DNA from 3 places in the Pantoea sp. X-Soil-TKNS-1280 genome. Region 3 is predicted to be linked to each of the others. Evidence: riboswitches for the same ligand, from Rfam matches in the RefSeq annotation. Region 3 holds a riboswitch; each other region holds the start of a gene.
What was found. Region 3 has a riboswitch for thiamine pyrophosphate ahead of thiC (phosphomethylpyrimidine synthase ThiC). Riboswitches for the same ligand answer to the same signal wherever they lie in the genome.
Positions count from the first base shown of each region.

Region 1: another riboswitch for thiamine pyrophosphate. It lies ahead of AC6I8X_RS22230 (FAD-dependent oxidoreductase); the one in region 3 lies ahead of thiC (phosphomethylpyrimidine synthase ThiC).
Region 2: another riboswitch for thiamine pyrophosphate. It lies ahead of thiM (hydroxyethylthiazole kinase); the one in region 3 lies ahead of thiC (phosphomethylpyrimidine synthase ThiC).

Region 1 covers NZ_AP035963.1:486,843-497,025, forward strand. Annotated here, with positions in the region: gene AC6I8X_RS22205 (ABC transporter permease) at 1-143, opposite strand, end outside; gene AC6I8X_RS22210 (ABC transporter ATP-binding protein) at 124-843, opposite strand; gene AC6I8X_RS22215 (HesA/MoeB/ThiF family protein) at 840-1,808, opposite strand; gene AC6I8X_RS22220 (thiazole synthase) at 1,820-2,578, opposite strand; gene thiS (sulfur carrier protein ThiS) at 2,582-2,779, opposite strand; gene AC6I8X_RS22230 (FAD-dependent oxidoreductase) at 2,763-3,707, opposite strand; TPP riboswitch at 3,835-3,954, opposite strand; gene AC6I8X_RS22235 (pirin family protein) at 4,270-4,995, opposite strand; gene AC6I8X_RS22240 (LysR family transcriptional regulator) at 5,119-5,994, shown strand; gene AC6I8X_RS22245 (ROK family protein) at 6,022-7,005, opposite strand; gene AC6I8X_RS22250 (ABC transporter permease) at 7,002-7,868, opposite strand; gene AC6I8X_RS22255 (ABC transporter permease) at 7,868-8,788, opposite strand; gene AC6I8X_RS22260 (ABC transporter substrate-binding protein) at 8,804-10,183, opposite strand, start outside.
Region 2 covers NZ_AP035962.1:2,832,977-2,843,159, forward strand. Annotated here, with positions in the region: gene AC6I8X_RS13130 (Zn-dependent oxidoreductase) at 1-1,004, shown strand, start outside; gene AC6I8X_RS13135 (MFS transporter) at 1,087-2,370, shown strand; gene AC6I8X_RS13140 (mannitol dehydrogenase family protein) at 2,424-3,893, shown strand; gene AC6I8X_RS13145 (GntR family transcriptional regulator) at 3,961-4,647, shown strand; gene fbaB (class I fructose-bisphosphate aldolase) at 4,690-5,742, opposite strand; gene thiD (bifunctional hydroxymethylpyrimidine kinase/phosphomethylpyrimidine kinase) at 5,891-6,691, opposite strand; gene thiM (hydroxyethylthiazole kinase) at 6,688-7,473, opposite strand; TPP riboswitch at 7,507-7,601, opposite strand; gene AC6I8X_RS13165 (DUF3606 domain-containing protein) at 7,754-7,930, opposite strand; gene chiP (chitoporin ChiP) at 8,457-9,854, shown strand; gene AC6I8X_RS13175 (beta-N-acetylhexosaminidase) at 9,903-10,183, shown strand, end outside.
Region 3 covers NZ_AP035962.1:282,667-292,849, reverse strand. Annotated here, with positions in the region: gene hemE (uroporphyrinogen decarboxylase) at 1-1,014, opposite strand, end outside; gene nudC (NAD(+) diphosphatase) at 1,054-1,827, opposite strand; gene rsd (sigma D regulator) at 1,891-2,397, shown strand; TPP riboswitch at 2,483-2,582, shown strand; gene thiC (phosphomethylpyrimidine synthase ThiC) at 2,662-4,587, shown strand; gene thiE (thiamine phosphate synthase) at 4,584-5,219, shown strand; gene AC6I8X_RS01310 (aminotransferase-like domain-containing protein) at 5,243-6,685, opposite strand; gene AC6I8X_RS01305 (DUF1127 domain-containing protein) at 6,860-7,048, shown strand; gene rpoC (DNA-directed RNA polymerase subunit beta') at 7,107-10,183, opposite strand, start outside.

The DNA.
Region 1 (10,183 bases), on a different replicon from region 3:
AGTTGACGGTGTACCCACAGGGCTTCCAGCACCGCCTCAGGTGAAGGCAGCAGAAATTTGGGCACACCGCTGCGCAGCGCCAGCAACCAGCCGCACAGCAACACTGCCAGCAGATAAACGGCGCTAAACAGATTCTTTTTCATCTTGATTCAGTCGGGTAAAAAGATGGCCCTGCGCCAGCAACAGGCCGGGATCGTCAATCGGACGAGGTACCTGCCCGTCTGGCACCGACCAGCGTTCAATATGCAACGGCTGCCCACTGAGCAGCAGAATGTCATCGGCCATGCGGCAGGCTTCCAGCGGATCGTGCGTCACCAGCAGCACGGTTTTGCCTTGTAACAGGGTCGCGGTCAGGGTTTGCAAGCTGAGTTTGGTCATCACGTCGAGGGTGGCAAAAGGTTCATCCATCAGCACCACATCCCGTTGCGCGTAAAGGGTGCGAGCCAAAGCCACACGCTGACGCATGCCGCCCGACAGGGTATCAGGACGGGCATTGGCGACCTGTGCCAGTTTCACCTGCTCCAGCAGATGCCGTGCCCGCTCCGGTTCGGGTTTGTCGCCTTTCAGACGCGCCGCCAGCATCACGTTGTCCAGCACCGATAACCACGGAAAGAGCAAATCCTGTTGCCCCATCCAGGCCACACTGGCCGCAACGCCACTGATGCGCCCCTGCTGTGGCTGGAGCAAGCCCGCCACCAGCCGCAGCAGCGTGCTTTTACCGATACCACTGCGTCCCAGCATCACCGTGGTTTTACCGCCACGCAGCCGCAGATTCATCTGCTGGCACAACGGCTGTGCTCCCCAGCTAAAGCCAAGATCGTGCAGCGTGATATCCTGGCTCATGATCGATTCGCTGCCAGAATGGCCAGCTGCGCACAACCGCGCTGCGCCAGCGTCGTGGCGGCCTGCGCCGCACGAATACCGCTGGCGCAAACCAGCACAATGCGTTGGCCTTGCGGGGGTTGCCATGCGTCAAGCTGTTGCGGCAGGATACGCTGCGCCCATGCCGCCACACTGACTGGTGCTTCTTCGCGGCTGCGCAGTTCTACTATGCAGTCCTCCGCCGTGAGTAGCTGCGTATCAATAAACGGCACCCAGGGTTGATCCGGCTCCGCAGCACGATCAAAACGGAACTGGCGAAAGTGCCAGTGCACAAAATCACAGTTCACCAGACAACCGAGCGGTGAAGGTTCCAGGCCAAGCAATACGCTCAGCGCCATTTGCGCCTGCATCGCGCCCAGTGTCGCCACTGCTGGCCCCATCACCCCGGCGGTATTGCAGTTCGCGCCGCTGGTGGGTAACTGCGGGAACACCGCACGATAGCTGGGGGCTGCGCCGCAAAATCCCCCCACATAGCCCTGACGCCCCAGGACCGAAGCGCTGATCAGCGGTATCCCCGCCGGATAACAGGCATCCGATAACTGATAAGTGACGGCAAAGTTATCTGCCGCATCGATAACCAGATCGATGTTGCTAAGTGCCTGCTGCACATTGCTGGCCGTCAGCGGCTGCGGCACCGGTTCCACCTGCACCTGTGGATTTCGCCGCAGCAGCGCACGCTGGGCGCTGGCGACTTTCGATTGCTGCACATCCTGCATATCAAACAACGTCTGCCGATGCAGATTATGCAGCGCCACCGTATCGTCGTCATACAAGCGGATAAAACCCACGCCCGCGCCCACCAGCAGCGGCAGCAGCGTCGAACCCAATCCACCTGCTCCCACCACCAGCACCCGCGCCCCGGCCAGTCGCTGCTGACCCTGCTCACCAATCTCCGGCAACATCGTCTGACGTTGATAGCGATCCATAGGGACTCTCCTCAGCAAAGATTCGCCAGACCAAAAACCGGGGTCGAAGGCACCGCCATATCGCGTTTTTCCATCAACCCGCCGTCGCGCGCCGCTTTCCCGGCCTCAATGGCCTGGCGGAACGCCGTCGCCATCAGCACCGGATCGCCCGCTTTTGCCACCGCGGTATTCAGCAAAACGGCATCAAAACCCAGCTCCATCGCCTGCGCTGCCTGTGATGGTGCACCAATGCCCGCGTCAATAATCAGCGGGATGTCGGTAAACCAGGCACGCATCGCCCGCAAACCATCAATATTGCGCAGCCCCTGACCGGAACCGATAGGCGCGCCCCACGGCATCAGCACTTCGCAGCCTGCTTCCAGCAGTTTTTCGCCGACAATCAGGTCTTCCGTGGTATAGGGGAAGACCTGGAAACCCTCGGCGCACAGAATGCGCGCCGCTTCTACCAGCGCAAAAGGATCCGGTTGCAGCGTATCGGCATGGCCGATCACCTCCAGCTTGATCCACGGCGTGTTAAATAATTCCCGCGCCATATGCGCGGTGGTCACCGCCTCCTGCACCGTATGGCAACCGGCGGTATTCGGCAGCACGCGCCTATCCAGCTGCGCCAGCAATTCACGAAATGCCGCACCGGCGACGCCTTCACGCCGCAGGCTGACGGTGATGATTTCACTGCCCGAGGCGACAATCGCCTGTTGCAGAATCGCCGGGGAGGGATAACCTGCCGTGCCCAGTAAAAAACGTGATTGTGGTTCAAAGTCGTAAAACATGATTTAGCCTCCCTGCATCGGTGATAACACTTCCAGCTGACATCCTTCTTCCAGCAGCTGGCTGTCGTACTGTGTTCTGGGCACAAACATGCCGTTAAACGCCGTGGCGACGCAGGCAGCATCAATGTGCTGCTCACGTAGCAACTCGCTCAGGGTGCTGGCGGCAGTCAGCACCTGGCGACCATTAAGCTGAATTTTCATAACGATGTTCCTCAGACAGACGCTGCATCAGCTGTTCCGCCATCAGCGGTGCCAGCAGGAAACCATGGCGATACATGCCGTTCAGATAAAAAGTGTCATTTTGATAGTGGATTTCCGGCAGGTTGGCCGGATACGCCGGGCGCAGACCGCTGGCGTTTTCGATAATGCGGGCTTCGGCTAACGCCGGATGAAGGGTATAAGCCGCACTGAGGAGTTCCATCATGGCACGTGCGCTGATGGCGCTGGCATCATGGCTCTCCACCATAGTGGCACCGAGCATAAAATGGCCGCCACGGCGGGGCACCAGATAGCAGGGAAAACGCGGATGCAGCAGACGAATCGGGCGTGAGAACTGCACCTCATCGCTGTGCAAAATCAGCATTTCACCGCGTACCGCGCGCAGACGCGGCAGCTCAGAGGCAGCGTGGATGCCTCGGCAATCAATCACTTGCCCGGAGGCTTTGCCGCTGTGAAACGTCACCCCACGCTGCTGTAATTTTTCACGCATCTCAGCCAGCGCCAGACGCGGATCAAGATGGGCTTCCTGGGAGAAAAATAAACCCCGCGCGAAACGACCGGCCAGTGCCGGTTCCACTGCGGCCGGGTCCACCCATTGATGCTGTTCCGTCATGCGGGCAAAACGGTTCAGCTCCTGGCTATCACGCATGGGTGCCACCACCAGCGTACCCTGATGTTCGACGCTGCTGACCCGTTGCTGCCACCACGCGGCGGCATGCTGACCAAGATCAATCACCGCACGCGGCGCACTTTCGGCTTCACACCAGGGCGCAAGCATACCGCCCGCGAACCAGGATGCCGGAGTACGGCTTGCATCGACAATCACTTCGATCTGCTCACCGCGTTCCGCTAACAGGGTAGCCACGCACAGGCCCGTCACACCGCCGCCAATCACCGACCAGCGACTCATAACGGACATTCTGGAAAAGAAACAGGAAATTGCATATCGGCCTCTCAGTCATTGCACTGAGACCCGGATACAGGAGAAGGGAAATAGCATACGTTGCACGAAAACGCCCCGCTGCCAGACAGCCTGCGATGCAGGTTGTCAGTCTTCCTACGCCAGTATCAACTGGGTCAGGTTCAAAGGGTCGCTAAGCCGCGCAATGCGCTTTTAGCCTCTCAGTCTCTCTGGCGAGACTCCCCCGACGCGTCTATTTGTATTGTAGTCGTCTGACTTCGTCAAGCATCAGCACCGCAACAAAGCCTAACCTTTCAAAATCTCCTGTTTCAGCATCATGCGCTTTTCTCCACGATTGCCTGGTATGCTCTCAAGATCTGGATTAATAGAAACAACGTCTGGCAGGAAAATTATGTGTGCTGATTCAGTGATTTCCGCCATCCTGGTGTGCGTATTTGGCGTGATTATTTTGTGGTGTGTCTTACGCCCGTGAAAGGGCAGGAAGTCGCGGGGATGGTAATGGGTTTGCTGCTACCACTAAAGGGAGGCACTCAGGCCTCCCCTTCTCTGCTTAACGCTGTGGGTGATTCACTTCCAGCGGACGCAGGTCAAACAACAGCACTTCCGCGTCTTTACCGTTGGCGAATTGCAGCGCGGTTTCGTTACGCACACGCGCACCGTCACCTTCGTTGAACACCACACCGTTCACCTCAATGCTGCCGCGTGCCACATGGATGTAGGCGTAGCGATCGGCATCCAGCGTAAAGGTCTGCTGTTCTGCACCGGTAAACAATCCGGCATAGATACGGATGTCCTGACGCACGCTCAGTGAACCTTCATCACCCTGCGGGGAAACAATCAGACGCAGCTGACCACGTTTGTCGTTTTCCGCCACCGATACCTGCTGGTAACCTGGCTGCGTGCCGCGTTCTGCCGGAACGATCCAGATTTGCAGGAAGTGGACGTTGTCCGCTTTCGAGTGGTTAAACTCGCTGTGCGTTACGCCGCTACCGGCACTCATCAGCTGCACATCACCGGGGACAATCACCGAACCGGTGCCCATGGAATCTTTATGCTCCAGCGCACCTTCCAGCACATAGGAGATGATTTCCATGTTGCTGTGCGGGTGGGCACCAAAACCCCGTCCCGGCGCAACACGGTCATCGTTAATCACCAGCAAATCGGAGAAACCGGTTTGTTTCGGATCCCAGTAGTTGGCAAAAGAAAACGTGTGGCGTGAGTTCAACCAGCCGTGGTCACCGAGGCCGCGCTGGGCTGACAGTCTTTGTTCAATCATGATCTGCTCCTCAAATTTGTTGGCGGAAGACAATATTGCTTCCTGATGTGACTCAGTATACGTAAACTGAATCGCCCAACAATGTGTTGCATTGACAATGACCGTCACCAATAAGTGGACAATATGCAGATAGACGACCTCCGCATTTATGTCGCCGTGATTAAAGCCGGCAACTTTACCGCCGCCGCAGAACAGCTGCTGCTTTCCAAACAATATGTCAGCCGCCGCATCGCCGCGCTGGAAGAAACGCTCGGCGCACGCCTGCTCAATCGCAACACGCGTAAGTTATCAGTGACGGATAACGGCCAACTGTTTGCCCGCCATGCACAGCGCATTCTTGATGATGTGCAGGAAGCAGAGCTTGCCGTGTCAGGACGCCGCCAGGTTTTACAGGGCAGTTTTCGTCTCAGCGTGCCGATGTCGTTCGGCATCAGCCATCTGTCGCCGTTTATCGCGGAATTTCTTAGCCTGCATCCGGCGCTGCAATTCCAGGTCGAACTGGCGGACCGTTATGTCGATATGATTGGCGAAGGCTTCGATATGGCGATTCGTATCGGCACATTGCCCGACTCAACGCTGATCGCCAAAAAACTGGGGGAGTTCCGCCGGGTGATCTGCGCCAGCCCCAGCTACCTGCAAGGGGCCGATGCCCCGCGTCACCCCGAAGATTTGCTTGATCATGCCTGCCTGCGCTACGGTCGCGAAAGCCAGACCGGCTGGGAGCTCTTTCAGGGGGAAAAACGTGAGGTGATTAACGTGCAGGGACCGATGGTCAGCAATAACGGTGAAATGCTGCGCGATGCAGCAATTGCCGGGCTGGGGTTGATCCTGCTACCGGAATTTATCGTTGCCCCCGCCCTCGCCAGTGGTGACCTGATCACCGTGCTGGATGACTGGCACCCCTCCTCGCTCAGCCTGAATGCGCTCTATCCGCAGCATCGCCAGCGCAGCGAGGTCAACCGGGTGTTTATGGCGTTTCTGCAACAGAAGCTGGCGTAGCGGCACAGTTAACAAATGGTGTTGCGATCACCGCGGTGCTGAGCCAGCTTCAGGATGCAAAGAGATATCTTTAGACACCGCTTCTCCAGCCAGCAACGCCGCTCCGAGCATGCCGCCATGATGGGCAAAGGCTCCCGGCACCACTAATGGCTGAGCACTGCGTCGTAACACATAACCTTGCACCGCCGCATCCAGCACCGCGATCAGTGGTGACACCGAAGCCAGGCCGCCCCCCACCACCACCACTGAAGCCCCGGTGAGATTGATGCAGTACGCCAGCGGCTGGCTGACCAACTGTAGCCAGGCGCTGATGGTTTGTCCGGCCAGTGCCTCCTGACGTTGCCAGCGCGCAATAATGTCGAGGCTGCTGGCGGATTCGTTATGCAAAGTGCGATGCAGATTTTCCATGCCACGCGCACCACCGTAGCTATCGAGGCAGCCTCGTTGTCCACACGGACAGCGCTGGCGCGGCAGCCGTCGCCATTCACCGTCAATCTCAACTTCCGTCAGTGTAATCGGGCCATGCCCCCATTCGCCGGTTAACCCATTTTGTCCGATGATAATGCGGCCATTCGCCACCAGGCCGCCGCCGACGCCAGAACCGAGGATCGCGCCAAACACCACCCTGTGGCCCCGTCCCGCCCCGACCAGCGCTTCGGCATAAGTAAAGCAGTCCGCATCGTTATGGACGATCACTTCACGTTGTAGTTCGTCAGCCAGTTCTCGTGCCAGGTTGCGCTGATGGAAGGCCGGAATATTGCTGGCAAAGGTCTCACCGCTATCTGGTGCCACAATCCCGGCGGTGGAAATCGCTACCGGGCTGCTGGCGCTAAAATGCTGCTGATGCTGGTCGATCATCGTTCGGATTAACCGCGTGAACTCAGGCCAGGACGTGGTTGGCATGTTTTCCTGCCCGAGCAGAGCCAATTCCCCGTTGCCCGTCGCCATCCCCAATTTGATAAATGAACCACCTAAATCGAAACAGATCACCGCAGGTTGCTGTGTATTCATAAACGCTTATCCATCACATCGCGTAAGCCGTCACCCAGCACGTTAAAGCCAAGTACGGTAATCAGAATGGCCAGGCCAGGGAAAAGGGAGACGTAAATGTTGAGTCCGAGGAAGTTGCGTCCATCGCTCATCATAGTGCCCCACTCCGGCATCGGGGGCTGCACCCCCAGCCCGAGGAATGACAGGCTGGCAGCCGATAACACCACCGCACCAGCCGTCAGGGTTGATTGCACAATCAGCGGACCGATCGCGTTGCGCAAAATATAGTGGGTGATAATGCGCGGATAACGCACCCCCAGCATATGCGCCGCTTCGATGTACTCCATATTTTTCAGCCCCAGCGTCAGATTGCGGCTGAGACGGGCATAAACCGGGATGGAGAATAACGAGATGGCGATCAGCATATTGGTCAGCCCTTCGCCGAGTACACTGACAATCAGAATCGCCAGTACGATACCCGGAAAGGCAAAAATCACGTCCATCATCCACATGATCGCCGCGTCGATTTTGCGCCCCGCCAGACCCGAAATGATACCGAGCGGAATGCCAATCACCATCGAAATCGCCACGCTCAGGCACACTTCAAATAACGAGATACGCGCCCCATAGATCACGCGCGCGAAGATATCACGGCCATAATCGTCAGTGCCAAACCAGTGCGCGGCGGAGGGTGCCTGTAAGGTATTCAGTAAATCCTGTTCGATCGGGTCCCAATGGGTAATCAGCGGGGCCAGCAGTGCCGCCAGCACCACCAGCAGCACCAATCCACCGCCAATGGCAATCGACGGATATGCCGCCAGGAAACGCAACAGCTGCCTGCTGCGCGATCGGCGCGACACCAGGGAAGTTTCGATGCTGTTCATCAGTCGAACCTTATTTTTGGATTCAGCAAGCCGATGAGAATTTCCCCCACCAGATTCATCAGCACCACACCGGTGACGGCCACCAGGGTGATACCCTGAATCACCGGGTAGTCACGATAGCGCACCGAATCCACCAGCAAACGACCAATGCCCGGCCAGTTGAATACCGATTCCGTCACCACCGCACCGCCAATCAGGCTGCCGAAATTCAGCGCCACAATGGTCACAATCGGGATCAGGGCGTTGCGTAACGCGTGTTTCCAGTGGATGCTGCGCGCCGACAACCCCTTAGCCCTGGCAGTGCGAATGTAGTCCTGACTTAATACATCCAGCATGCTGGAACGCGTCATGCGGGCGATCATCGCCATCGGCAAAATCGCCAGCGTCACGGTGGGCATGATGTAATTACGCCACGAATCGGCTCCCAGCAGCGGTAACCAGCCGAGCTGTACCGCAAAATAGTTCATCGCCAGCAGCGCCAGCCAGAAGTTGGCAATCGACGCTCCGGCAATGGTCAGCACCATCACCACCTGATCCGGAATGCGCTGGCGATAAATCGCCCCGGTCATCCCGGCGGGTACGCCAATAGCTATCGCCAGCAGGTAAGCCAGTGCCGCCAGCGATAAGGTATAAGGCAGCCGTTCACTGATTTCGCTGATCACCGGACGTTGCGACTGCAAAGACATCCCCAGATTGCCGTGCAGCGCTTCCGCTGCAAACTTCACATATTGCAGCGGCAGCGGCTGGTCAAGACCCAGACGGATGCGCATGTTATCCACCGCTTCCTGCGGTGCTTCCGGCCCCGCCATCAGGCGTGCCGGATCGCCCGGCAGCGCACGGATGGCGATAAAAACGATGATGGACACCCCGAATATAATCAACGGCAGTGAAAGCACCTTTTTCGCGACATACGCTTTCATAGCAACTCGCCTGGGTTATTTTTTGACGGCATCCCGCACCACTAACTGACCACCCGGCTGCATGGTCACGCCGCTGATATTTTTCCGCGCTGCATACAGGTCATCCTGGTAGAACAGCAGCACCTGCGGTGCCAGCGCGCTGATGCGTTTCTGCGCGTCGAAGTAGAGAGCTTTGCGTTTGGCATCATCCATGGTGGAGGCGGCAGTATCGATCAGATCATCGGTTTGCTTATCGCTAAAGAAACCAAGGTTGGCACCACCCGGCGCGAAGCTGCTGGTGTGGTACAGCGGGCGCAGTTGCAGGTCAGAACCGTACAGGCCGGATGACCATGAAGCCAGCACCGCATCAGTGCCCTGCGAGGCTTTCTCTTTTGCATCGGCGAAGGCCGCTTTGGTCCAGACACCACTTTCCATCTGACGCACATTCAGCTTCACGCCAATTTTGCTCCACATGCCCTGCAACACCTGCGCAGTGCGGGCATCCGGTGCCTGCACCGCAATCGACATGGCAAAGCCATCGGCATAACCCGCCGCTTTCAGCAGGTCTTTAGCTTTCTGCAGATCAAAGGGATAGTCATGCAGGCTTTTATCGTAATTCACATCAACCGGTGCCAGCGCCGAGTTGGCGGGCTGGGCATAACCAAACATCACTGCCTTGCTCAGCGCCTGCTGATCGGTGGCGAAGTTCAGCGCCTGACGCACGCGGACATCGCTCAACGCTTTACTTTGCGTATTAAGATCAACCCAGAACACCGCCGCACCCGGCGATTGTTTCAGATTGATGTTGGGATTGTTTTTTAACATGCCAGCGAATTGTGGTGGCACCGGGTTAATAATATCGACCTGGCCGGATTGCAGCGCCATATTCATCACCGAAGGCTCACTGCTCCACGTCCATTTTATTTCATCCGGCCCGGATGATTTACCCCAGTAATCCGCGTTCTTTTGTTCCAGCACGTATTCGCCGGATTTATATTGCACCAGCTTATAAGGCCCGGTGCCATCCGCTTTATTATTGATGCTGCCATCTTTATCCGCTTTGGGGCTGACCATTAATCCCGGCCCCGACGCCAGTACCGTCAAAAATGCCGGGTTTATTTTTTTCAGCTGAAATTCCACCGTCAGATCGTCTTTTTTCTTCACGTCCTGAACAAAGGTGCGGATTTTACCGCTGGCGGCCAGGCCGCGTTTGGTATCGAGATGGCGTTGAAAGTTTTCCACCACTGCATCGGCGTTAAAGGGCGTGCCATCATGGAATTTTACGTTGGGGCGCAGTTTAAAAGTCCAGTTCAGCCCGCTGGCATCGCTACTCCAGGAGAGCGCCAGCGCCGGAACTGCCTTGCCATCATCACCCAGCCGCGTCAGGCCTTCATACATCGGGTCCAGCACCGTACC
Region 2 (10,183 bases), 1.8 Mb from region 3:
GTGTCGTGATTGAACAACCGGGTGAACTGCTGCTGGCGGAGCGTCCTGTGCCGCAACCTGCCGCCGGAGAAGTGCGAGTTAAAGTCCAGTTTGCCAGCATCTGTGGCTCCGATGTGCATATCTGGCACGGTCATAATCCATTCGCCAGATATCCACGCGTGATCGGTCATGAATTCTTTGGTGTGATCGATGCCACAGGTCTCGGTGTTGATGAACGTCGTATTGGTGAACGCGTGGCCGTCGATCCGGTGGTGAGTTGTGGTCACTGCTATCCCTGCTCCATTGGTCGCCCCAATGTTTGCAAAGAACTCCAGGTGATTGGCGTGCACCGCGATGGTGGCTTTAGCGAGTTCGCTGTCGCCCCGGCCAAAAATGCCTTCCGTTTGCCCGACAGCATTCCCGATAAACTGGCCAGCATGGTCGAGCCTTTCACCATCGCCGCCAACATCACCGCGTTCCTGCAACCGCAGCCACAGGATGTCGCATTGATTTATGGTGCCGGTCCGATGGGTCTGACCGCCATTCAGGTATTGAAAGGGGTCTACGGCGTTAAACAGGTACTGGTGGTGGACCGTCTGCCAGAACGCCTGGCGCTGGCGCAACAAAACGGTGCCGACCAGGTGTTTAACAACAGCGAGATCCCGCTGGCTGCCCAGCTTGAAGGGGCGCAGCCCACGCTCATCATTGATGCCGCCTGCCATCCGGCCATTCTGGCGGAAGCGGCCGCCCTCGCCTCACCGGCAGCCCGCATCGGCCTGCTGGGCTTCTCAGGCGAACCCTGCAGCATTACGCAGCAGAGCCTGACCAGCAAAGAACTGTCGCTGTTTACTTCGCGTCTCAACAGCAACCGTTTTCCGCAAGTGATTGAGTGGATGGAAAAAGGCCAGATTCAGCCAGAGAAACTGGTTACGCACTATTTCCCGCTGGCAGAAATTGAACGCGCGATGACGTTGTTCGAAAAAGACCCTCGCACCTGCTGCAAAGTGATTCTGCATATGGCCTGAGTTAACCTTCACACCAGGTGTCCTCCTGCCGGTACGTACCCGCCGGCAGCACTACTATAAAGATGATGATGTCGGAGTTTCTATGTTGAAGAATCTGCGCTGGACCCTCGTACTGCTGTTGTTTCTGGTTTATATGATCAACTACCTCGATCGTATTGCCTTGTCCCTGACCGTTCCGCTGGTGGAAAAAGATTTGATGATCAATGCCGAGCAGTTCGGCATGATTTTCGGCAGTTTCTTCTTCGGCTATGCCCTGTTCAACTTTATCGGCGGCCTCGCCACCGATAAATTCGGTCCGACCATTGTGCTTGGCACTGCGGTGGGCATGTGGTCGTTGTTTTGCGGTATGACCGCGCTTGCCACCGGCTTCTGGTCGATGATGATCCTGCGCGTGCTGTTCGGCATGGCAGAAGGGCCAATCTGCGCCTCGGCCAACAAAGCCATCAATGGCTGGTTCCCGAAAAAACAGGCCGCCACTGCCATGGGCTTATTAAGTGCCGGTTCCCCGCTCGGTGGCGCAGTCGCTGGTCCGATTATCGGCTATCTGGCGCTGTCATTCGGCTGGCGTCCGGCCTTCGTTGCCATCTGCGTGATTGGTCTGGTGTGGATGGCAATCTGGTTCTTTATCGCCGCGGATAACCCGGCGAAAAGCAAACGTGTCTCACCGGCAGAGCGGGCGCTGGTGGAGAAACTGAAAGCTGAACAGTCAAATGAAGAAGAGGATCTGGCCGGGGCCGCGCACGGTATGGGTTACTATCTGCGCCAGCCAATCATCCTGGTCACGGCATTCGCCTTCTTTTGCTACAACTACATTCTGTTCTTCTTCCTGAGCTGGTTCCCGGCGTATCTGGTGCAGGCACATGGTCTGGATATCAAAGCCATGAGTATCACCACCATGATCCCGTGGATTGTCGGTTTCGTCGGTCTGGCGCTGGGTGGCTGGATTTCCGACAAAATTTTCAACATCACCGGTAAGTTGCTGTTGTCGCGTAAAATTGTGCTGGTGGTCTCACTGCTGGCAGCCGCAATTTGTGTCGCGCTGGCGGGTACGATAAAAGAGGTCAATTCGGCGGTGATCATGATGTCGATCTCCATCTTCTTCCTCTACATCACTGGCGCGATCTATTGGGCGATTATTCAGGACGTGGTGCACAAAAGCCGTGTCGGTAGCATCAGTGGCTTTATCCATCTGGTGGGAAGCCTGTCTGGCATCATTGGTCCTATCGTCACCGGCTTTATCGTCCAGCACACCGGCAAATTTGACAGCGCCTTTGTGCTGGCCGGCGTGGTCGCTGGCCTGGGTGCGCTGCTGGTGCTGTTTGTCATCCGCAGCCCGAAAACCAGCAACAAACCGGTTTCCGCTTAACAGATTGATCATGACGGGGCGGTTCCCCGCCCCGTTTGCGAAAAGGAATGATGATGTTAGAGATTGAACGCCTCCCCGCCGACGTACAACGTCCGAGCTATGACCGCAACAAACTGAAAACCCGCATGGTCCACATCGGGTTTGGTGCTTTTCACCGCGCCCATCAGGCACTGGCGAGCGACAAACTGGCCGCTCAGGGCAGTGACTGGGGTTACTGTGAAGTGAACCTCAACAGCGGCGCATTAATCGAGGCGCTGCGCCAGCAGGACTTACTCTACACCCTGACCGAAATGGCCGACGACAGTCTGCATACCCGGGTGATTGGGGTGATCACCGCCGCTCTGCATGGCAAGGGGGATGGCATCGAGGCGGTGATTGAGGCCATGAGCCAGCCGGATGTGGCGATTGTGTCGATGACGGTCACCGAAAAAGGCTACTGCCACCTGCCTGCCAGCGGCAACCTCAACCCGGATCATCCTGATATCGTTCACGACCTGGCCCAGCCGCAGGCACCACGCTCTTTACCGGGGCTGATTCTGGCTGCGATCATCCGTCGCCGCGAACGGGGTTTAGCACCGTTTAGCGTGATGTCCTGCGATAACATGCCGGAGAACGGCCACGTGACGCGCAACGTGATCGTCCAGCTGGCGGAACGTCACAGCAGCGAACTGGCCGATTATATTAAAGCCCACCTCTCCTTCCCTTCGACCATGGTCGATCGCATCGTTCCGGCCATGACTGATGCCGCATTCGCCACCCTGGCGGCACGGCTCGGCAGCAGCGATCCGGTTGCCGTGGAAGCGGAACCCTTCTTCCAGTGGGTGATCGAAGACAATTTTGTCAGTGGCCGTCCCGCCTGGGAGAATGCCGGGGCTGAGCTGGTGAGCGATGTGCTACCGTTCGAAGAGATGAAGCTGCGTATGCTGAACGGCAGCCACTCCTTCCTCGCGTATCTTGGCTACCTGGCGGGTTACGAACATATCAGCGACTGTATGGCCGATCCTCATTATCGCAGCGCCGCCCGCGCGTTGATGATGCAGGATCAGGCTCCCACCTTGCGTACCCAGGGGGTGGATCTGGCGGCCTATGCCGATTCGCTGATTGCTCGCTACGAAAACCGCGCGATCAAGCATCGCACCTATCAGATCGCCACCGATGGCACGCAAAAGCTACCGCAGCGCATGCTGGACAGTGTGCGCTGGCATTTGCAAAACGGTTCAGGCTGCGATTTTCTGTTGCTGGGGGTGGCGGGCTGGATGCGTTATGTCAGCGGTGTGGATGAACACGGCCAGCCGATTGAGATTCGCGACCCATTGAAAGATGAGCTGGCGCGCATTGTGGCGTCGAGCGAAGAAGGTGCACCTCGTGTTCGCGCCTTACTGGGATTGAAAGCGGTATTCGGTGAGGACTTACTGCATCATGCCGGCTTCGTGGCACGCGTCACCGAACTCTATCAGCAATTGTGTGCCGCTGGTGCTCGCGCCACAGTGCATGCCCTCACCCGGGCTGCAACAAACTTGTAGCGCAGAGGCAGCGTGCTGATTAGACTGCTCCCTTATAACCTCCATAATTCGATACGGATATTGCTGCATGTCGATTGTCTATACCATAACCACCAGCGAACCCGTAAATCAGCAGATTTACCGCTATCTGCGTCGGGATATCGTTACCTGCGCCATCCATCCCGGCTCGCTGCTGTCGGAAAAAGAGGTTTCAGCGCGCTTTAATGTCTCACGCCAGCCAGTGCGTGAAGCCTTTATCAAACTGGCTGAGGCTGGACTGGTACAGGTATTACCGCAACGCGGCACTTTTGTACGCAAGATTTCCGCCCAGCGTGTCGCTGATGGCCGGTTTATCCGTGAGGCGGTGGAAATCGCCGTGGTGCGCCGTGCGGCGCAGGAAATCGCGCCAGAGGCGCTGATGGCGCTGGAACATAATCTTCAGCTGCAGCGTTTAGCGGCCGAACGCCATGACAGCCAGTCATTCCTCTCCCTCGATGATGAGTTTCACCGCCTGATTGCGGAAGGCATCAACTGCCTGCTGGCATGGGAAACGGTGGAGAACATTAAAGCCACCATGGACCGGGTCCGGTTTCTGACACTGAGCGAAGTTTCCCCACCGGAAAGCCTGATTCAGCAGCATGAAGAGATTTATGCGGCGCTGAAAGCGCATGATGTTGAGGCTGCCGAGTCTGCGATGCGTCGTCATTTGCAGGAAATGATTCTGACCATTACGCCGATTGCGGAACGGAATAGCGAGTGGTTTGAAGCGCCTTGAATCAGTGCCCTCTCCCGTTTACGGGAGGGGCACTACTGCACACTATGCAATCGTTACATCTTTGGATAAATACACATCCTGCACCGCGTTAATCAGTTCCACGCCCTCTTTCAGCGATTTCTTAAACGCTTTGCGTCCCAGGATCAGCCCCATACCGCCCGCACGTTTGTTAATCACCGCCGTACGCACTGACTCGGCCACATCGGTCGCCCCGGCGGCTGCTCCGCCAGAGTTAATCAACCCGGCGCGCCCCATATAGCAGTTCGCCAGTTGATAACGCACCAGGTCAATCGGGTTTTCCGTGGTCAGCTTGCTGTAGACACGCTCATCGGTGTGACCAAAGTTGACAGCGGTGTAGCCCCCGTTATTTTCCGCCATTTTCTGCTTCACAATATCCGCACCAATGGTCGCCGCAAGATGGTTGGCCTGGCCGGTTAAATCGGCACTGGCATGATAATCCACACCATCTTTCTTAAAGCCGTTATTGCGCAGATAAGCCCACAGCACCGTCACCATGCCCAGCTCATGCGCGCGTTCAAACGCAACAGAAATCTCTTCAATCTGTCGCCGAGACTGCTCAGAGCCGAAATAGATAGTGGCACCGACCGCGATGGCCCCCATATTGAACGCCTGCTCCACGCTGGCGTACAGGGTCTGATCGTACTGGGTTGGATAGCTCAGCGTCTCGTTATGGTTCAGTTTCACCATAAAGGGAATCTTGTGTGCGTAACGGCGTGCAACCGAAGCCAGCACGCCATAGGTCGAAGCGACACAGTTGCAGCCCGCTTCAATCGCCAGCTCCACGATATTTTTCGGATCGAAGTAGTGCGGGTTGGCAGCAAACGAAGCCCCCGCCGAGTGCTCAACGCCCTGATCAACCGGCAGAATCGACAGATAGCCCGTGCCCGCCAGTCGGCCAGTGTTGTACAAGGTTTGCATATTACGTAACACGACTGGAGAACGATTGTTGTCCGTCATTACGCGATCAACATAATCCGCGCCCGGTAAATAAAGGCTTTCCGCTGGAATGGTCATGCAGCGATGTTGAAGAAGACTGTCCGCTTCTTTGCCCAATAACTGAACGATGTCCGTCATGCTGACTCCTGAATAAATGGCTGGATTGGAACCGACACCTGCCGATTCGCCCCCAACAGCCTGGACCCAAATCCGCCAGGCTGGCAAATTGCTGACTCCATTTTTCAGACAGATGCGCAGGCAAAAAACGGCAATCCGGCGTTACGCCCTACCACCAGCGATGGAAATGGTGCACCGGCCCAATACCTTTGCCGACCTCTAGCGAATCCGCCTGCAACAGCGCCTGTTGCAGCCACGCTTTGGCTTCCGCCACCGTGGCTGACCAACTGTCATGCCGTGGACGCAGTGCCGCCAGCGCCGCTGACAACGAACAGCCGGTGCCATGCGTGTTGCGGGTATTGACGCGAGGTGCGGTAAAGCGCTGGCGTCCGCTGCGAGTGATCAGCCAGTCCGGGCTTTCCGCATCACTCAGATGTCCTCCCTTCATCAGTACCGCTTCACACCCGAGATCGAGCAACGCATCGCCCTGCTGGAGCATGGTGGCTTCATCCTGCGCCATGCTCCGTCCAAGCAACGCCGCCGCTTCCGGTAAATTTGGCGTAATCAGGGAAACCTGCGGCAGTAGCAGTTCACGGATACTGTCGATGGCATCAGGTGACAACAACGCGTCGCCGCTTTTGGCAATCATCACCGTATCCAGCACCACAAACGACAGGCTGGCACGCTTCAGCTTCGCAGCGACGATTTCCACTACCGCCGTTTCCGCCAGCATGCCGATTTTAGCGCTGTCAATACGCACATCATCGAGTACCGAATCCAGTTGTGCACCGACAAATTCCGGATCGATGCGATACACCGATTGCACGCCACAGGTATTCTGCGCCACCAGAGCGGTGATCACGCTGGTGCCGTAAGCGCCGAGTGCCGAAAAGGCTTTAAGATCGGCCTGAATTCCCGCGCCACCGCTCGGATCGGTGCCCGCAATGGTTAATGCATTGATGCGCTTCATGGCGTCACCTCCAGCGTCCACAGTTCATCGAGGAAGGCGGCCACAAAGCTCCCTGGTCCCTGCACCTGACGCGCAGCCCTTTCCCCCGCCAGCGACATCACGCGACAGGCGGCAGCCACATGTTGCAGGCGCTCACCCGGCAGGCTGGCAAAGCCCGCCACCACTGCCGATAGTGCGCAACCGGTGCCCACCACCCGCGTCATTAATGGGCTGCCGCCGGGAATTGCCAGGATGTTGTGACCGTCAGTAACATAATCCACTTCGCCAGTGACCGCGACGATGCTGTGATAATCACGCGCCAGTTGCTGTGCGGCACTGATTGCCGCGTCGGCCTGATGCAGGCTATCCACACCACGCCCGCCTGCCGCCTGATTCGCCAGCGCCAGGATTTCTGAGGCATTGCCACGAATAGCCGCGGGTTGCTGGCTTAGCAGCTGCTGACAAAATTCGGTGCGAAACGTTAACGCGCCGACCGCTACCGGATCGAGCGTCCAGGGCGTCCCCGCCCGGTTGGCTGCGGAGACGGCTGCCTGCATCGCATCACGACGATCGCGTGTCAGGGTACCAACATTGATCAGCAACGCATCGGCGAAACCACTGAACTGTGCGGCTTCATCAGCATCGATCACCATGGCAGGTGAAGCGCGTAGCGCCAGCAGGACATTCGCGGTAAAGGTTTGTACAACGTCATTGGTCATGCAATGCACCAGCGGCATATGCTGACGGAGTAACTGAAGAGATTGCGCGAGTTGCGCTGTGGAGAGAAGGTCAGGCTGTTTCATAAGGCTCCCAACCGGCGATCAAGAAGGCGAATGCGGTCAGGCATCTGACTTCCCTACGCTGGCATTATCCAGATCAGGTCAGCGGGTTTATCTCAGCCCCGTTTAGGAGGGCACCCCGAGTCATTGATATATATAAATATATTACACAGCAATTTCTGCGATGTGAGCCATGATCATAAGTGACTTAGCCATTGCTGTAAACCTCAGATTAGCCCCTCATATGGACAGAAAATCCGCATAAAAAACCCCGCAGAGCGGGGTTTCCAGGCTGAATGGACACCTACTTACCGAGATATTGCTTAACTTTCTGCGTATCCTTACCCACGTTTGCGACTGCGGTTCGTAATTGTGCGACAGAAACATCCAGGGTTTTAGTCCAATATTCGACTTCCCAGGTTTCACTGAGACGAATAACGCGTTTGTCTTCAGGTTGTCTTTTCTTCAAAGCATCAGTCATTTTACAGCTCCTGAGGTTAAATTAAGTGGCATAACGCCCCCTTCAGATCAGCAGCCAGAAGTGTGCTGGCTATCGGCGAAAATCCTAGGCAAAATCCTCATCAAGATCAAGGTATAGAAACTACACCAAAGTACAACAAGCCGTAATTATCATCGATAAGAAAATTTTTATCTTTGGATTCATGAACTCCCTGCTTTGTAAAGAATACACTTCGCCCGTCACCTTTTAGCCTGTCCTGTTTCGCAATGTCATTACCCTCGCCCGCCTGCTGGTTTCATGCAGGGATTCCTCACGATAAGAACATCCTCCCCCTGACCTGAAACATCTTAATTTAATTAAATATCATATAGATAACATCAACCATCCTGTCTAAACCTGAGATCCTGTGTTTTGCGTGCCACGTCATAATTTGCAAAAAATGCTATTGATAATTCGCGTCGCGAAAAATAACATCACACCACTTGTTACATGAGGTAACAGTTTCACCAAACATCATCACCAAAGGAATTATCACGGAGGATTTACCATGAACCGGACTCTTCGCACGCCACTGGCTGCTGCTATTGCTTCCATCCTGACTGTTACGGCATTGATTCCCTGCACACCCGCACTGGCGGCAGGCTTTGTTGATGACGCCTCTCTTACCGGTTCGCTCTTCTACTGGCAACGCCAGCGCGATCGTAAAGAGATGGATCCGCAGCATGGCAAGTACGGCCAGTATGATGCCAACCTGCACCATGCTTCTGCCAATGCCAGCCTGGACTTCTCTTCCGGCTATCTGGCGAATTTTATTGGTCTCGATCTCTCCGCTTTCGGTGCGCTGGAATTAACCCATGGTGGCCCCGCCGCCCCCAATGAAATCGGCTTCAGCGATGCCCGCACACGCTGGGATGAAAAATGGACCGGTGATAAGAGTGGCGCCAGCCTGTACAAGGCTGCACTGAAAACCAAATGGCAGGATAACTGGCTGCGTGCTGGTTATTTGCAACCAACCGGCCAGACGCTGCTGGCACCGCACTGGAGCTTCCTGCCAGGCACCTATCGCGGCGTCGAAGCGGGAACCACCTTCGACTTTGCAGATACCGGCGCGCTTTCCTTCTCCTGGATGTGGGCAGATCAGTACAAAGCCCCGTGGTATCAGCACATGTACAACTTCCGCAAAGCGGACGGCAAAACGGGGATTCCGTGGCTGCAATCCTTCGGCGCGAAGTATGACTTCAAAAACGATTTCATCCTGGAAGGCGCATATGGTCAGGCGGCAGATTACATGGATCAGTATTTTGCCAAAGCCTCATATCAGCTGCCGCTGGCCGGGTCACCGCTACGCACCAGCTATCAATTTTACGGGGCCAAAGATCGCGAAAGCGGCGGCACCAGCAATATCAACCATGTCTATGACGGTTTAGCCTGGCTGCAGGCCATGACGCTGGGCTACACACTGGGCGCTTTTGATTTCCGTCTCGAAGGGACCTGGGTCAAAGCCGAAGGCAATCAGGGCTTTTTCCTGCAACGCATGACGCCTTCCTATGCCAGTTCCAATGGCCGCATGGATGTGTGGTGGGATTCGCGTTCAGACTGGAACGCCAATGGCGAGAAAGCATTGTTTGCCGGAGTCATGGTCGATCTCGGCCACTGGCAATTGCCGGGCTGGCAGGCGGGTGGATCTTATGCCTATGGCTGGGATGCAAAACCCTCAACAAATCCCATCTACAACCAGCAACAACGCCTGACGGAATCTGCGTGGAGTCTCGACCTGGTTTATACCCTGCAGGAAACGCGCGCCAAAGGTACTCAGTTCAAACTGCATTACACCCAGTATGACAACCACAGCAACCTGCCCAGCTACAGCGGTGGCTACGGCAATATTTTCCAGGACGAGAAAGACATCAAATTTATGGTCATCGCGCCCTTTACCCTTTTTTGACCCTGAGCTGGCAGGAGCCAGAATTCATCCGCGCATAAGGATAACAGCATGAAAAAATTGAAATTAAGCCTTCTGGCATTGAGCGTTATCGCGCTCGGTGCCTGTAAATCGGTACCACAAAACCAGCAAGCGATCGTGGATCAAATCAGTCAGTTTGGTGTGCAGTACCAGGTAACCGACAATCAGGCCGCCAGCCATGGCGTAGATTGCGCCCAACTTGGCGCTGACTGGGCTTCCTGCAATCGGGCCACCATCAAGCTAACCAACCATGGCCCGGCCATCACCAGCAACAACTGGGCGATTTACATGAGCAACGTGCATGAGACCCT
Region 3 (10,183 bases):
GGCGTGCTCCGGCGGCACATCCTGATGGATACCGTGTCCCAGGTTGAAGACGTGGCCTTCCCCGGCACCAAATCCTTCAAGAATGCCCGCTACTTCCTGCTCAATACGGGCCGGAGGCGCATACAGCATGGACGGATCCATATTGCCTTGCAACGCCACTTTATGACCAACGCGACGACGCGCATCCGCAATATCCGTGGTCCAGTCCAGCCCCAGCGCATCGCAACCGGTTTCTGCCATCGCTTCCAGCCACTGCCCGCCACCTTTAGTGAACAGGGTGATTGGCACGCGGCGACCTTCGTTTTCATGCAGCACGCTATCGACAATCTTGTGCATGTAGTAAAGCGAAAATTCACGGTAGTCACGGCCGGTCAGCACGCCACCCCAGGTGTCGAATACCATGATCGACTGGGCACCCGCTTTGATCTGCGCGTTCAGATAGAGGATCACGCTGTCTGCCAGTTTATCCAGCAACATATGCAGCGTCTGCGGCTCGGCGTACATCATCTTTTTGATTTTGGTGAACGCCTTGCTGCTACCGCCTTCGACCATATAGGTCGCCAGCGTCCACGGGCTGCCGGAAAAGCCGATCAGCGGCACTTCACCTTTCAGGTTGCGGCGGATGGTGCGCACGGCATTCATCACGTAGCCCAGCTCCTGCTCCGGGTCGGGCACCGGCAGTTTATCGACATCCGCCCGGCAGGTGATGGGGTGAGAGAAACGCGGGCCTTCACCGGTTTCAAAATACAGGCCCAGCCCCATCGCATCGGGGATGGTGAGGATATCGCTGAAGAGGATGGCCGCATCCAGCGCGTAACGACGCAGCGGTTGCAACGTGACTTCGCACGCCAGCTCAGCATTTTTACACAGCGACATAAAATCACCGGCCTCGGCACGAGTGGCTTTATATTCCGGCAGATAACGCCCGGCTTGTCGCATCATCCATACCGGGGTGATATCCACCGGCTGACGTAACAGGGCACGCAGATAACGATCGTTCTTCAGTTCACTCATAATTGGCTCTCTCACTTGCAGGGCGCCAGTGTAGCATTTTCACATCGCGCTGGCGCGACACTGGGCAACGGTATCTTCAATCAAACGTCGCGCAACGGTGCCGGGCGGGGGTAATAATGGCAGGGCATCGTAGCGGAACCAGCCCGCATCCAGCAGCTCTTTGCCGTCATGTTGCAAATCACCGCCGTCATATTCCGCCATATACGCCATCATCAGCGAATGGGGGAACGGCCACGGTTGTGAGGTCACATAACGCACGTTTTTCACCCGTACATTACTTTCTTCCATCACTTCACGCGCCACCGCCTGTTCGAGGGTTTCGCCCACTTCGACAAATCCGGCCAGCACGGTATAAACGTTGTTGCGATGCTTCGCATGGTTTGCCAGCAAAATCTCATCACCACGGCGGATGGCGACAATGATGCAGGGAGCGATTTGCGGGTAATAGCGCTCGCGACAATGGCCGCACAGGCAGGCGAATTCACGTTTGCTTAAATGCATCTCGTGGCCGCAATAGCCGCACCAGCGGTGGGAACGATAGAACTCCGCCAGTTGTACGCCGCGCCCGGCAAGCTGGAACAGGCCAACGTCCTCATCAATCAGCTGGCGTACTGACCCCATGTTGTCGGGTCGTGATTCACGCACCAGCCAGACATTTTCGCCCTGCCATTCGCCAATCACCATACCGCTGCTGCCTGCCAGGCCAAATTGTTGCGCCGTGCCATGCGGCAACTCCCCCTGCGGCAGCCAAAGTTTTTGTTCATGGCTGACAATCCACCAGCCAGCGTCTACGCTTGAGATCTCACGTTGCATTTAAATCGTCATCCTTAGCGTCTATTCGCAGAATGAACAACTATAACCCACATGGAGCCTCGTATGCTTACTCAGTTAGATGACCTGACCGAGCGTGTAGGCAGCGGCAACGAATTAGTCGATTCATGGCTACACGCGCGTCGTCAGTTACTGGTGACCTATTATCAGTTGGTTGGCATGACGCCGAAGAAGGATGCGCTGAGCGCACTGGATGAGCAGGCGCTGGATGCCTTTTGCCACAATCTGGTGGATTATCTCTCCGCCGGTCATTTCAGCGTGTATGAACATATTATCAGCGAGATGCAGGGCGATAGCCCGATGATTGCTGCTGCGCAGCTTTACCCGTCGCTGGAAGCCAATACCGAACGGATGATGCAGTTGTATGATGGCCATCTGCAACAAGCCATCACCGATGACAACTGCACCACCTTCCAGCAGGCGTTATCTGAAGTGGGCGAAGTGCTGGAGTCGCGTTTTACGCTGGAAGACAAGCTGGTGCGTCTGGCGTGGGATAATCAGCTGGCGCACCCACGGGTGGCGAATGAGAGTCCTGTCGCCCGCCCGGCTTAAATCGCCCATTTGTAAAAAACTTGTTATTCGCAAAAAGCCCTTCTATGCTACAGGGGCTTTTTGTTTTGTGGTTTGAGCGCAAAACACCATCTTGTCGGAGTGCCCATAGGGCTGAGACCGTTAATTCGGGATCCGCGGAACCTGATCAGGTTAGTACCTGCGAAGGGAACAAGAGTAAACATCATCAGTACGATGCGTGCATCGTTTCTGTTACTCCTTCCGGACTCCGGACAAGCAACTTCCATCATTTACAGGAAAATTGCTATGTCTGTTGCAAAAACTTCTCGTCGTGAACAACGCGCCCAGGCGCAGGAATTTATCGATTCTCTGCAAGGTACCGCCTTTCCCAATTCAACGCGCATCTGGCTTACCGGCAGCCGTGAAGACATTCGCGTGCCGATGCGTGAGATCCAGCTCAGTCCCACGCTGACCGGCGGCAGCAAAGAAAACCCGCAGTACGAACCGAATGAACCGGTGCCGGTGTATGACACCGCCGGAGCCTATGGCGACCCGTCTGCAACCATTGATGTACACCAGGGACTGGCAAAACTTCGTGCGGGCTGGATTGCTGAGCGTGGCGACAGTGAAACCATCAACCAACTCAGTTCCAGCTATACCCAGCAACGGCTGGCGGATGAAGGGCTGGATCATCTGCGTTTTGAACATTTACCCCAACCGCGCCGTGCCAAAGCAGGTCGTTGCGTTACTCAGCTGCACTATGCACGCCAGGGCATGATTACCCCGGAAATGGAGTTTATCGCGTTGCGCGAAAACATGGGGCGCGAGCGCATCCGTGGTGAAGTGCTGCTGCAACAACATCCGGGGCACAGTTTTGGTGCGCATCTGCCTGCCAATATCACCGCCGAGTTTGTGCGTCAGGAAGTTGCCGCCGGGCGAGCCATCATTCCCTCCAATATCAATCATCCCGAATCCGAACCGATGATCATTGGCCGTAACTTTCTGGTGAAGGTGAATGCCAATATCGGTAACTCGGCCGTCAGCTCCTCAATTGAAGAGGAGGTGGAGAAGCTGGTGTGGTCAACCCGCTGGGGTGCCGATACCGTGATGGACCTTTCCACCGGCCGCTATATCCATGAAACGCGTGAATGGATTCTGCGCAACAGCCCGGTGCCGATTGGCACTGTACCGATTTATCAGGCGCTGGAGAAAGTGAACGGCGTGGCGGAGGATCTGAACTGGGAAATTTTCCGCGATACGTTGCTGGAACAGGCTGAACAGGGCGTAGACTACTTCACCATCCACGCTGGCGTGCTGCTGCGTTATGTCCCGATGACGGCAAAACGCCTGACCGGTATTGTGTCACGCGGCGGTTCGATTATGGCGAAGTGGTGTCTGTCGCATCACCAGGAGAGTTTCCTGTATCTGCACTTCCGCGAGATTTGTGAGATCTGTGCCGCCTACGATGTTGCGCTGTCGCTCGGCGATGGCCTGCGCCCGGGTTCGATTCAGGATGCCAACGATGAAGCGCAATTTGCTGAGCTACACACCCTGGGCGAGCTGACGAAAATCGCCTGGGAATATGACGTGCAGGTGATGATCGAAGGCCCGGGCCACGTGCCGATGCAGATGATTCGCCGCAATATGACCGAGCAGCTGGAACATTGCCACGAAGCCCCGTTCTACACGCTCGGCCCACTGACCACCGATATCGCCCCCGGTTATGACCATTTCACCTCTGGTATTGGTGCCGCGATGATTGGCTGGTTCGGCTGCGCGATGTTGTGCTACGTGACCCCGAAAGAGCATCTGGGATTACCGAATAAAGAAGATGTAAAACAAGGGCTGATTACTTATAAGATCGCCGCCCATGCGGCCGATCTGGCCAAAGGCCATCCTGGCGCGCAAATTCGCGATAACGCCATGTCCAAAGCACGTTTCGAGTTTCGCTGGGAAGATCAGTTCAACCTGGCACTGGATCCTCACACCGCCCGCGCCTACCACGATGAAACGCTGCCGCAGGAGTCGGGTAAAGTGGCACACTTCTGTTCCATGTGTGGTCCAAAATTCTGTTCGATGAAAATCACCCAGGAAGTGCGCGACTTTGCCGCCCGTCAGCAGGCTGAAACCCAGCCGATTGAAGTGGGCATGGCACAGATGTCAGACGCCTTCCGTAGCCGTGGCGGCGAGCTGTATCATGCTGCCGATGCTTTGAAAGAGGAAAAAGTATGACCACCCCATTTCCCAGTACCGCCCCGCGTTTAGGGCTTTATCCGGTCGTGGACAGTGTTGAGTGGATTGCCCGTTTACTGGAAGCGGGTGTACGCACCATTCAGCTACGAATTAAGGATTGCGAGGATCACGAAGTTGAGGACGCGGTGCGCGATGCCATCGCGCTCGGTAAACAATATCGCGCCCGGTTATTTATCAATGATTACTGGAGATTGGCGATTCGCTATAACGCCTATGGCGTGCATCTGGGTCAGGAGGACCTGGATGTGGCCGATCTGGATGCTATTCGCCAGGCGGGTTTACGCCTTGGCTTATCCACCCATGACGATGCCGAGTTGGATCGGGCGCTGGCTCTACATCCCTCTTATATCGCACTGGGGCATATCTTCCCCACGCAGACCAAAGAGATGCCGTCTGAGCCGCAGGGCATTACCGAGCTGAAACGTCATCTGGCGCGGCTGGAAGGCATTTCAACCGTGGCGATTGGCGGCATCTCGCTGGCACGCGCGCCTGAAGTTTTGGCAACCGGCGTCGGCAGCATCGCGGTGGTCAGTGCCATCACCCAGGCCCCGGACTGGCTGGCGGCCACGCGTGAATTGCTGGCGCTGGCGGAACCCCCAGTGACAGCGTAAGACACTGCTGGCGTAGCGGCGCGTCAGCAACTGGCCTCAGCCTCCGAGCTACAGGCCAGCATCGCCCGTTCGACCGCCGCTCCCACCAGCGCGATCGCCTGCTCAGTCGCCTCATTGATTGGCAATGCATAATTCAGACGCAGGCAGTTGCGATACTTACCTGAGGCCGAAAACAATGACCCCACCGCCACCTGAATTTTCGACTCTCGAAGTTCAGCATTCAGGCGTACGGCATCAAAGGCTTCAGGTAGTTCGATCCACATCAGGAAACTCCCTTGAGGGCGCGATACGCAAATGCCACAGGGAAAATAGTGGCGGACCCAGCAGCTCAACGTCTCGTAATTGCGTTGATACACCTGACGCATGCGGCGCAGGTGCGGCAAGTAATGCCCCTGGCGAATAAACTCCGCCACCACATGCTGCGTCACGGTGGCCGATGAACCGGTACTGATATATTTCATATGCAGCACGCGTTCACGGTAGCGCCCTGGCGCAACCCAGCCGACACGCAGGCCCGGTGACAATGTTTTGGAAAATGAACTACATAACAGCACGCGCCCATCCATATCCAGCGATTTAATGCTGATGGGACGGGGATATTCCCACGCCAGCTCACCATACACATCGTCTTCAATAATTGCGGCATCAAAGCGTTGCGCCAGCGTCAGCAGCGCACGTTTACGCGCTTCCGGCATGATAAAACCCAGTGGGTTATTACAATTGGGCACCACCACTACGGCTTTGATCGGCCACTGTTCAAACGCCAGCTCCAGCGCTTCGAGGCTGATGCCGGTCACCGAGTCGGTAGGGATCTCAATCACGCGGATGCCAAAACCACGCAATGTCTGCATGGTGCCGTGGAAAGTCGGTGATTCCACCGCAATGATGTCACCAGGCTGGCAAACAGCACGGATAGATACCGATAACGCTTCATGGCAGCCGGTGGTGATCACGATATCGTCAGCGGTAAGCTGACAGCCGCTATCGATCGTCAGACGGGCGACCTGCTCGCGCAGCGCTGCGACGCCCAACAGGGAGTCATAATTCAGCAGGTTAATATCCTGCTTCTGCGCCATGCGAGCGTGAATCTTCCATAACGGTTTAAGGGTGGGCTGTGTCAGATCCGGGATACCGCTGCCTAACTGAATGACGTCGCCCTCAATGCGGCTACTGAGCAGCTCCAGTACCGATTCCCACTGGGTGATTTCTACCGGCCGCTGGGCGGGGCGCGTGATTGCCGGAACAGGCGGCGTGGCTTTGCGGGTAGCAACGAAATAACCGGAACGCGGCTGCGGCACAATCAGCTGCTTCTCCTCCAGCACATGATAGGCCTGCTGAACGGTACTGATGCTGACGCCGTGTTCAATGCTCAGCGTACGCACCGACGGCAGTCGTTCACCGCTACGATACAGCCCCTGCTCAATGCGGTCAGAAAGCAGGCAAGCCAAATGCTGGTAACGCGTCATCGTATGCCTCACATGATTTTCAGCTGGAAGAAACCAGTACAGATGAGGTTAATTTTTACCATTCAGATCCATCACAATGCAATCTGTATGTTGAATAAATGTGTTTTTTGAATCTGTATTGAAACGATCGAAAACCGGACAATGCTTCTCAGACATCATACCGAGGGCAGGATAATGGAATTCGATCAAAACCGTGCGGCAAGACCCTTCAATATAACGTTGCTGGATATGTTGCGTGCACTGCGGCAACTGGTGAAGTCCTGGCGTTTACGCCGGGAAACCCGACGCATACTGTCGCACCTAAGCGATACGCAGCTGCGCGATATCGGTTTAACGCGCGGTGACATAGACCGCCGGAACTGAGAAAACAGACGAAAAAAAACCCTGCCGAGGCAGGGTTTTTTATTAGCGAATCGAGTGATTACTCGTCGTCGCTACCACCGAGACCGGCGTTCAGCAGTTCAGCCAGGCTTGCAGAGGCTTCATCCGCAGTAACCTGCGGTGCAACCTGCACTTCGCCTACCTGACGGCGACGCATACGATCCTGATGGTAAGCGTAACCGGTACCGGCCGGGATCAGACGACCCACGATAACGTTCTCTTTCAGGCCACGCAGTTCGTCGCGTTTGCCCGCTACCGCAGCTTCGGTCAGGACACGTGTGGTCTCCTGGAACGATGCAGCAGAGATGAACGACTCGGTTGCCAGAGACGCTTTGGTGATACCCAGCAGGTCACGCATGTAGGTGGCGCCCAGTTTGCCATTCGCTTCCAGATCACGGTTAGAGATCTTGATGCGAGACACTTCGGCCTGCTCACCTTCCAGGAAGTCGGTGCTTCCTGCGCTGACGATGGTCGCTTTACGCAGCATCTGACGCACGATGACTTCAATGTGCTTATCGTTAATCTTAACGCCTTGCAGACGGTAAACTTCCTGCACTTCGTTAGTGATGTAACGGGTCACAGCATGAACGCCACGCAGACGCAGAATGTCGTGCGGAGATTCCGGACCGTCCGAAACCACGTCACCACGTTCTACGCGCTCACCTTCAAACACGTTGAGCTGACGCCATTTCGGAATCATCTCTTCGTACGGATCGCTGCCATCAACCGGGGTAATGACCAGACGACGCTTACCTTTGGTCTCTTTACCGAAGGAGATGATACCGCTGATCTCCGCCAGGATTGCTGGCTCTTTCGGACGACGCGCTTCGAACAGATCCGCAACGCGTGGCAGACCACCGGTGATGTCCTTGGTACCGCCAGATTCCTGCGGTACACGCGACAGGGTGTCACCCGCGCTGATCTTCACGCCATCTTCCAGCTGAACAATCGCTTTACCCGGCAGGAAGTACTGAGCCGGCATGTCGGTGCCCGGGATCAGAACGTCGTCGCCATTGGCATCAACGATTTTCAGTGCCGGACGCAGGTCTTTACCACCCGCAGTACGCTCAGCAGAGTCCAGGATAACCAGCGAAGACAGACCGGTTAACTCGTCAGTCTGACGGGTAATGGTCTGGCCGTCGATCATGTCGGTGAAGCGGATGAAACCGTTCACTTCGGTGATAACCGGCATGGTATGCGGATCCCAGTTCGCCACGGTTTCGCCCGCGTTGACCTGCTCACCATCACCTTTCGCCATCACAGCACCGTAAGGTACTTTATAGCTTTCTTTGGTACGACCGAACTCGTCGATCATTTTCAGCTCAACGTTACGCGAAACGATGACCAGCTTACCAGTGGAGTTGGTAACGGTTTTCGCGTTGGTCAGCTTGATAGTACCTTTGTTCTTCACCTGAATGCTGGATTCAGCAGCCGCACGAGATGCCGCACCACCGATGTGGAACGTACGCATCGTCAGCTGAGTACCCGGCTCACCGATGGACTGTGCTGCGATAACGCCGATGGCCTCACCTTTGTTGATGATGTGACCACGTGCCAGATCGCGACCGTAGCAGTGTGCACACACACCGAAGTCGGTTTCACAGCTTACGACTGAACGCACTTTGATGGAGTCAACAGAGTTCTGTTCAACCACATCACACCAGTGCTCATCGAGCAGGGTGTTACGCGGGATCAGAATGTCTGCGGTGCCCGGCTTGAGCACGTCTTCTGCAGTCACACGACCCAGTACACGCTCACGCAGCGGCTCTTTAACATCACCACCCTCGATAACCGGCGTCATCATGATACCTTCGAAGGTACCACAATCGTCTTCGGTCACTACCAGGTCCTGCGCCACGTCAACCAGACGACGGGTCAGATAACCGGAGTTCGCGGTTTTCAGTGCGGTATCCGCCAGACCTTTACGCGCACCGTGCGTTGAAATGAAGTACTGGAGTACGTTCAGACCTTCACGGAAGTTCGCGGTGATCGGCGTTTCGATGATGGAGCCATCCGGCTTCGCCATCAGACCACGCATACCAGCCAGCTGACGAATCTGTGCCGCAGAACCACGCGCACCGGAGTCGGCCATCATGTAGATGCTGTTAAAGGAAACCTGCTTCTCTTCTTCGCCGTGACGGTTGATCACGGTTTCGGTCTGCAGGTTGTCCATCATCGCTTTAGAGACGCGTTCGTTCGCTGCGGCCCAGATATCGATAACTTTGTTGTAACGTTCGCCAGCCGTTACCAGACCAGACTGGAACTGTTCCTGAATCTCAGCAACTTCAGCTTCCGCTTCTGCGATGATCTCAGCTTTCTTCGCCGGGATAACCATGTCGTCGATACCTACAGAAGCACCTGAACGGGCTGCATAGGCAAAACCGGTGTACATGGTCTGGTCAGCAAAGATAACGGTCGGCTTCAGGCCCAGAATGCGGTAACAGGTGTTCAGCATTTTGGAGATAGCTTTTTTACCCAGCGCCTGGTTGACGATGGAGTAAGGCAGACCTTTCGGCACGATCATCCACAGGATCGCACGACCAATGGTGGTGTCGATCAGGCTGGTTTTCGCAACGAATTCATCCTGTTCGTTTTTGCTGAACTCGGTGATACGCACTTTTACGCGGGCATGCAGCTCGGCCAGGCCAGCGCGGTAAACACGCTCAGCTTCTTTCGGGCCAGTCAGCACCATGCCTTCGCCTTTGGCGTTCACTTTGTCACGGGTCATGTAGTACAGACCCAGAACAACGTCCTGAGACGGAACGATGATTGGCTCGCCGTTCGCCGGTGACAGGATGTTGTTGGTAGACATCATCAGCGCACGCGCTTCCAGCTGGGCTTCCAGCGTCAGCGGTACGTGAACGGCCATCTGGTCACCATCGAAGTCGGCGTTATATGCCGCACAAACCAGCGGGTGCAGCTGGATTGCTTTACCTTCGATCAGAACCGGTTCAAACGCCTGGATACCCAGACGGTGCAGGGTTGGTGCACGGTTCAGCAGTACCGGGTGTTCACGAATAACTTCGTCCAGGATATCCCAAACGACAGCTTCTTCGCGCTCAACCATTTTCTTCGCGGCTTTGATGGTGGTGGCGAGGCCACGCAGTTCCAGCTTGC